2 regions of the Rhizobium sp. Leaf341 genome follow, and region 1 is predicted to be linked to the other one. Evidence: predicted binding sites of a transcription regulator. Region 1 holds the regulator's gene; the other holds the start of a gene.
The links. The regulator LexA, encoded in region 1, represses DNA repair genes until DNA is damaged. The targets are predictions, from matches to a motif close to TGTTCNNNNTGTGTTCNG.
Positions count from the first base shown of each region.

Region 2: a site for LexA is predicted at 2,533-2,550, ahead of ASG03_RS01175 (putative DNA modification/repair radical SAM protein). Genes of this name have one in related genera too.

Region 1 covers NZ_LMPE01000015.1:10,876-15,085, forward strand. The annotation lists gene ASG03_RS15000 (hypothetical protein) at 105-392, shown strand; gene ASG03_RS15005 (hypothetical protein) at 642-881, opposite strand; gene lexA (transcriptional repressor LexA) at 1,210-1,926, opposite strand; gene ASG03_RS15015 (single-stranded DNA-binding protein) at 2,187-2,723, opposite strand; gene uvrA (excinuclease ABC subunit UvrA) at 3,055-4,210, shown strand, end outside.
Region 2 covers NZ_LMPE01000002.1:258,970-263,179, forward strand. The annotation lists gene ASG03_RS01155 (metallopeptidase family protein) at 17-451, shown strand; gene ASG03_RS01160 (DUF1737 domain-containing protein) at 488-694, opposite strand; gene ASG03_RS01165 (HpcH/HpaI aldolase/citrate lyase family protein) at 691-1,602, opposite strand; gene ASG03_RS01170 (type 1 glutamine amidotransferase domain-containing protein) at 1,810-2,370, opposite strand; gene ASG03_RS01175 (putative DNA modification/repair radical SAM protein) at 2,553-3,785, shown strand; gene ASG03_RS01180 (UdgX family uracil-DNA binding protein) at 3,815-4,210, shown strand, end outside.

The sequences.
Region 1 (4,210 bases):
CATTTAGCGTCCACGAACGGACGCCACAGAGATTCCTTGGGGGGATAAACACAATGTTGACACTGGCACGGCTGACAGGCGCGCTTGTTTTGGGCACGATTTTGATGTCCGGAACGGCACAAGCGGAAGATCTCGTCTTCTCGCTCAAAAACGGCACGCAATCCGTCCTCACGCGGTTCTACACGTCGCCCGTCGGCGTCAGCGAATGGGAAGGTGACGTATTCGGCGAGCAGGTTCTCAATCCGGGCGAGACCATCGAACTGACGATCGCAGATGGTCGCGATGTTTGCGATTATGACATGCGGTTCGAGTTCGAAGAGGGATCGAACCTCGCAACGACGGAAGACAAACAGAACCTCTGCGAGATGGGATCCTACACGATCCACGAGTGACCGAGGTCTGGTCGCGCCGCGCCATGCTTGCGCGGCCTTTCCGGCACTCCGGAGCAGCCTGGCGTCTCTGTTAGAGGGAGCTGGCTGCTCCGACGGTGGTCATCGGGACACTGTTGCCAAGGTCGTTGTTGGCATATTTGATCACGAGGATACTGAGGACGGATGCAAGCATCCCGACGAAAATCATTCTCATAGACATGATCCTTTGCGCAAAAGCGCGGAAAAAGTGGGGCCGCGAGGTCGGCCTTCTCAGTCGAAATCACCGATCCGACCGTGCTGTTCCAGAACGACGGATGGCTCGCACTCTCCGATCGCCACGCGTCCGCGCCTGGAGAGGGCAATCGTCCCGGCGTGCGTTTCCGCCAGCCGACCCGCCAACTGCCGTGCAGCGTCGGCACTTTCGGCCATGATCGGTTCGCGTGACTGAGAGACCTCGCCCTCGTTCACATCGAAGACCAGGACTTCAAAACTTTCCGTTGTTCCCGGCATCTCGGTCTCCGCAGCATTCGGACGGTTAACGCGGCCGCCTGCAACCGGTTCCACAGTCCCGTCACACGACTCAATCGATAGGAGAACGGCACTGTCGCTCGGCGACAGGCTTTGGCCACCACGTACCGAAACGCAACTGCTAGCCTGATCCCGTGGAACGTTCATACGACCAAGGACGCGAGACGAAACCGCACGCACAACATCACGCGCGCGCTTTCGCGACACGACGACCGGGAGCGAACCCATCGCACCAGCGGCCATCTTGCTCGGTCAGCGATACCGGTCGCCGATTTCTGTCCGACGTGGTGCGGTCAGGTGTGCGTGGATTTTACTGATAGCGGCGAATCAAGCCGACAAGCTTTCCTTGAACCTTGACACGGTCCGGTCCGAAAATGCGGGTCTCATAGGCGGGATTTGCTGCTTCCAGGGCCACGGACGCTCCTTTGCGTCGGAAGCGCTTCAAGGTCGCCTCTTCGTCATCGACCAGCGCAACGACGATCTCACCGGGGCTCGCGCTGTTGGCGTTCCGAATGATCACGGTGTCGCCATCGAGAATACCGGCATCCACCATGGAGTCCCCGCGGACCTCCAGGGCGTAATGTTCGCCGCTGCCCAGCATGAAGGCGGGTACGGCAATGTCATGCGTGTTGTTCTGAATGGCGGAGATCGGAACCCCCGCCGCGATGCGGCCCATGACAGGAACCGATACGCTGTTGTCGTTTCCCACCGCCAACGGCGGCGTCAGCGGTGTCTCCGAAGCGGGAGCCGGACGGCTTCCCTGGATGACGCTGGGCGTAAAGCCGCGCTTCGGCGGAGTGGACGCGAGATAGGCGTCCGGCAATTTGATCACCTCCAGCGCGCGCGCCCTGTTCGGCAGACGCCGGATGAAACCCCGCTCCTCGAGCGCCGTGATGAGACGATGGATGCCGGACTTGGATGCCAGCTCGAGGGCATCCTTCATCTCGTCGAACGACGGCGGGACACCCGATTCCTTCATGCGCTCATGAATGAAAATCAGCAATTCTTGTTGCTTGCGGGTCAGCATGATCAATCGACTCCAGAGTCACGAAACAAAGCAAGAACAGTGTTATATGTTCCTCATGTGTTCTGCAAGTCCCATTCCGCCTAACTCAACTGTCGTCGGCTCGCTTCCCGCTATTTCCATCAGCTTTTTTCTTGGTTTGGAGGCGCTTCTGGCACGATACGATCTCTCGATCGCGCAGAGGCCAAGCATCATACAGAAACGCCGTCGCGAAGACATTCGCAACGGCGAAAACTGTTCGATCGTGATAATCGGAAACGGAATCAGAACGGAATATCGTCGTCCAGATCCCGCGAGAAACCACCGCTAGATCCGCCGGCACCCCCGCCGGACCGGCCGCTGGAAGACGACGCCGGACGGTCGTAGTCGTCGCCATAGTTCGGGCCGCTGCTGCCGCCGTAATCGGCGCCACCGCGGCTTCCGCCGCCTCCACCGCCGCCGCCGCCGTCACGTCCGTCCAGCATGGTCAGCGTCGAATTGAAGCCCTGGAGCACCACTTCGGTGGAATAACGGTCGTTGCCGTCCTTGTCCTGCCACTTGCGTGTCTGCAACGCGCCTTCGAGGTAAAGCTTCGCGCCCTTCTTCACATACTGTTCGACGACTTTGCAGAGACCCTCGTTGAAGACGACAACCGTGTGCCATTCGGTCTTCTCGCGCCGCTCGCCGGAATTCCTGTCCCGCCAGCTTTCGGAGGTGGCGATGCGCAGGTTGGCAATCGGCTTGCCGTCCTGCGTCCGCCGGATTTCCGGGTCCGCACCGACATTTCCGATGAGGATCACCTTGTTTACGCTACCAGCCATCTCTTTGTCCTGTCTCCTGAACGCGGCTCGACCATCCGCAGTGTGCCGGAAGCCTACGCTTTTCGACGTGGCTTTTCGCCCCCGGCCGGCGGCAATCCACAGTTTGCAAATTTGTTCTTTATTTGTTCTAGGTGTTCGCTATGATCCTGTCAATCGAGCGACGCGCCAGACGGGTCGTGCGGGTTCGCAAGACGGACCGCGCGTTCCCTTCCGGCCGCCATCCGTCCGGCGGATTGCTTCAGCGTGGAATTTCGGTTTCGCGCGACGCCGGCTCGACATATGAAGTATCGATCTTAAGTAATGGCTTCGTCCCCACACAGAGCATCCTACCATGAGCGAATTCAAGACCATTTCGATCCGCGGTGCGCGGGAGCACAATCTCAAGGGGGTTGATCTAGACCTCCCGCGCAACAAGCTGATCGTGATGACCGGCCTTTCGGGGTCGGGAAAATCGTCGCTCGCATTCGATACCATCTATGCGGAGGGGCAGCGCCGCTATGTCGAGAGCCTCTCGGCCTACGCGCGCCAGTTCCTTGAAATGATGCAGAAGCCGGATGTGGATCTGATCGAGGGCCTCTCGCCGGCGATCTCGATCGAGCAGAAGACGACGTCCAAGAATCCGCGTTCCACCGTGGGGACGGTGACGGAAATCTACGACTACATGCGGCTGCTCTTCGCGCGCGTCGGCGTTCCCTATTCACCGGCGACCGGCCTGCCGATCGAAAGCCAGACGGTCAGCCAGATGGTCGACCGGATCCTGGCAATGGAGGAAGGTGCCCGCCTCTACATCCTCGCGCCGATGATCCGGGGCCGGAAGGGGGAGTACAAGAAAGAGCTCGCCGAGCTGATGAAGAAGGGCTTCCAGCGTGTGAAGGTCGACGGCCAGTTCTACGAAATTGCGGACGTGCCGGCGCTGGACAAGAAGTACAAGCACGATATCGACGTGGTCGTCGATCGCCTGGTCGTTCGCGGCGACATTGCCGCACGGCTCGCCGACAGTCTCGAGACGTCGCTGCGGCTGGCGGATGGATTGGCCATCGCCGAGTTCGCCGACAAGCCCCTGCCCGAGAAGGAGACGTCGGCCGGCGGCTCGGCCAACAAGTCGCTGAACGAGACGCACGAACGGGTGCTCTTTTCCGAGAAGTTTGCCTGCCCTGTGTCGGGTTTCACGATCTCGGAGATCGAGCCGCGCCTGTTCTCCTTCAACAATCCGTTCGGCGCCTGCCCCACCTGCGACGGCCTTGGCAGCCAGCAGAAGATCGACGAAGCCCTGATCGTGCCGGAGCATGACCGCACGCTGAAAAACGGCGCCATCGCGCCGTGGGCGAAATCGTCCTCTCCTTATTACAATCAGACGCTGGAGGCCCTCGGCAAGACGTTCGGCTTCAAGCTGAGCAATACCTGGGCCGACCTTTCGGACGCTGCCAAGACGGCGATCCTGCGGGGAACGGACGAGAAGATCGTGTTCCAATATGCCGACGGCGCGC
Region 2 (4,210 bases), on a different contig from region 1:
CGGACAAGGAGTATCCATGGCCCGGATTGACCAAAGCGACGATTGGCGTGAGCGCCATGCGCCGACCATCAGCACGTTCGAGTCCCTGACGCTGGAAGCCTATGGGCACCTGCCGGAGGAATTCCGGCTGCTGGCCACTGATCTCATCATCGAGATCGAAGACTTTCCGGATGACGATGTCTTCGAAGACATGGCGCTGGAAACGCCCTTCGATCTGCTGGGGCTGTTTGAGGGGCGCGGTATCGGCGAGCGTTTCACCATGGAAACCGGTACGATGCCGAACCGGATCACGCTGTATCGCCGGCCGATCCTCGACTACTGGGCCGAAAACGACGAGACGCTGGGCGATATCATCACCCATGTCCTCATCCATGAGATCGGCCATCATTTCGGTTTGTCTGACGACGATATGGAGCGGATCGAGGCAAGCGTGGAGCATGTCGGCGGGTAATGAACCCGCCGCATGCCATGTAAATCGTGCGTCTGCCTATTGCTCGGACAGCTTCATGTCGGGCACGTAATCCTTGCCGTCGACATCTTTCACCACTGCCTGGCCACACTGCATGATCTGCGCGTCTGCGTTGAAGGTGTACGTCGGTGAGCCGTGCAGATCCCAGCCCTTGTTGAGAGCGGCCGTCACCTTGTGGCAGAAGCTCGCATCGTCTGGACCCGTGAGAAAGCGGTAGAGTTTCATGTGGGTTTCCCTCTTCGTTTGATGGCCTCGACCTTGGCAAGGCAGGCAAGCGCTTGGTCGAGATGCAGTGGTTCGACCATTTTGCCCTTGTGCACGATGACCGATCTGCCGGCATTGTCCGGATGATCGAAGGCCATGACGATCTCTCGGGCTTCCGCCTCTTCGGCAGCGGAAGGTCCGAAAGCGGTGTTCGCCGGCGCGATCTGCTGCGGATGGATCAGCATCTTGCCGTCAAACCCCATATCACGACCTGCCGCACACTCCCGGGCAAAGCCTTCCGCATCGGCAATATCGTTGAAGACGGCGTCGAGAGCATCGAGCCCGCTTCCCCGCGCCGCGAGAAGGATCTGCATGAGCCAGGGTACGAGATAGATGCGTCCGGAAAGAGCCGCGACGCCCGTCTCCTTGCGCAGATCGTTGAGGCCGGGGATCAAGCAATCGAGCCGCCCGCCGCGCGTGCGCCCTGTTTCCGCGATCGCCGCCACATTGAGAACGCCCCTTGGCGTCTCGATCATTGCCCAAAGCCGCAGATCATCGGGCGCATCACCCTCGTCCCAGCTTTCGGCAATGTCGAGAATATCCCGTGGCCCCTCCACCTTGGGCACAAGAACCGCATCAAACCGGCAGACGGAAAGAGCTTGAAGATCCGCTTCGCCGAAACCCGAGGCCAGACTGTTGATCCGGACGATCTGTTCGACGCCCGGCATGGTCTGCGTTGACTGCCCAAGATGGCGCACCAGCGCTTGGCGGGCCTCCAACTTGTGCTCCGGAAGCACGGCATCTTCCAGATCGTAGATAACCGCATCGGGCGAGAGGCTTGCCACCTTTGCAAGCGCACGATCATTGTCGGCCGGAACACAGAGCACGGAGCGGCGCAGGCGATGGGGGTGGCGGTCGGACAAAGACATCATGCACCCTTTTGCCTGTCTCGTTTCGGCTTCGCAAGCGTCGTGCACCGGAGATGCTCCCGCTACCGCCTCCGTTCAGCGTCGGATGGCCTCAGTTCGGCATAGGATAATCGCAGAGCCATCCCGCTCCGGGTCAGCAGACAACCAGGCATAAAAAAACCGGCCCCATTCTGAAATGGAGCCGGTCAGATCGTTCAGGGACAGACTTTAGGCTGCCTTGCGGTCATGAAGACCTTCTTCGACTTCCTCGACGATCTTTGCCACGAAGGCATCGAGATCGCCGGGATTCCGGGAGGTGATAATGCCCTTGTCGGTCACCACGGCCTCGTCTGACCACAAGCCACCGGCGTTGACCACATCGGTCTTGATCGACGCGTACGAGGTAACCTTGCGGCCCTTGACGGCCCCGGCCTCGACCAGAAGCCACGGCGCATGACAGATGGCAGCGACGACCTTACCGGAGGAGACGAACTCACGCACGATCCGCAAGGCTTCGTCTTCGACGCGCAGCTTGTCCGGGTTGATCTGGCCGCCCGGCAGAACCAATGCGTCGAAATCTGCGATGTTCACATCCTTGGCTTCGAGATCGACATCCATGCTGTCGCCCCAATCCTTTTCGTCCCAGCTCTTGATGCTGGTCTTGCCAATCGAGGCGATCTTCACGGTTGCACCCTGCTTTTTCAAGCCGTCATAGGGAACACGCAGTTCCGACCGTTCATAACCATCGGTGGCGAGAATGAGAATTTTAGAGTCCTTGATGGAAGGCATGAGCCTGCTCCTTGTTGTTTGTCACGTTGCGTCCGGTCACGGCGCGTTGGCCGGTGACCCCGCATGCGAATGTCACGACGGGTTCGACCTGTTAACGAAGCGCGCCGCCGATCGTTCCGAAAATGAAAGCGTCAACGCACGTAACATTGACGTTTGCACCAAAAGAACATATGTAGAACACTATGAAAAAATCGCTGAAAGAGCGTTTGGCCATCCTCTCGGATGCCGCCAAATACGATGCATCCTGCGCCTCCAGCGGCACGACGAAACGCAATTCGTCGGCAAGCGGCGGCCTCGGCTCCACCGAGGGATCCGGCATCTGTCACGCCTATGCGCCAGATGGGCGATGCATTTCGCTGCTCAAGATCCTGATGACGAATTTTTGCATCTACGACTGCGCCTACTGCATCAACCGTTCGTCCAGCAATGTCGAGCGGGCGCGTTTTTCGGTTGAGGAAGTGATCTGGCTGACGCTCGAATTCTATCGGCGAAATTACATCGAAGGCCTGTTTCTCTCGTCCGGCATCATCCGCTCGTCGGATCATACGATGGAGGAAATGGTGCGCATCGCTCGCGAGCTCCGCGTGACTCATAACTTCCGCGGATACATTCATCTGAAGTCGATCCCGGAAGCGTCGCCCGCGCTGATCGAGGAGGCCGGGCTCTATGCCGACCGTCTGTCGATCAACATCGAACTGCCGACCGATGCGGGCCTCACGCGCTATGCGCCGGAGAAACGACCGGACGGCATCCGCAAATCGATGGGCGATCTTCGCCTGAAGATCGAGGAGATGCGTGATCCCACGCTGCAGACCAAGCGGACCCGGCGCTTCGCTCCCGCCGGCCAGAGCACGCAGATGATTGTCGGGGCCGACCAGGCGAACGACAGCGTCATCCTGGGGACCAGCGCCCGGCTTTACGGCAGCTATGGACTGCGTCGCGTCTACTACTCCGCCTTCAGCCCGATCCCCGATGCCTCGCGCAACCTGCCCCTTGTCAAGCCACCTCTGATGCGCGAGCACCGGCTCTACCAGGCCGACTGGCTCTACCGCTTCTACGGCTTCGGCATCGAAGAGATCACGCGCGACCAGCCCGACGGCATGCTGGATCTCGATCTCGATCCAAAGCTTGCCTGGGCTCTGGCCAACCGGCAGCGTTTTCCCGTCGACATCAACAAGGCGGATCGCGAGATGCTGCTCCGCGTTCCCGGCTTCGGTACCAAGATCGTTCGCGCCATCCTGTCCGCACGCCGGCATCGCACCTTGCGATTGGAAGATCTTGCACGCCTCAAGGTGTCGCTGAAGAAGGTCCAAGCCTTTATCGTTGCAGAAGGCTGGACGCCATCCCGGCTCATCGATCGTCCAGATCTGCGCACGATGTTCGAGCCCAAACCGGAACAACTGGTCCTGCTCTGATGCCGCCGCTCATCGAGAGGCAAGCCGTCATGCTCGATGGCAAAGGCGACTTTGGTGAATGGCGGGATGCTGCACGCCGTCTCCTGATGGCGGGAACGTTGCCGACCGCCGTGGACTGGCGCGAAAGGCAGGGTGTCGCCGCAGACCTGTTTGCCGAGGTCACGCCGGTGCCCGCGAACCTTGACGAAGAACGGGAGGGCGCCCGATCGGCATCACCGGTGCAGATCACCGTTCCCCGCGCCTTCATGACGCTTGCCGAAACGGTGATCTGCCATTCTGATCCCGGCCGCTTTGGTCTTCTCTATCGCACGCTCTGGCGTCTGCAGTCAGAGCGCAATCTGCTGGACATCGTTTCCGACGCCGATGTCGTGCGTTTGCAGGCGATGGAAAAGTCCGTTCGGCGCGATAGCCACAAGATGAAGGCT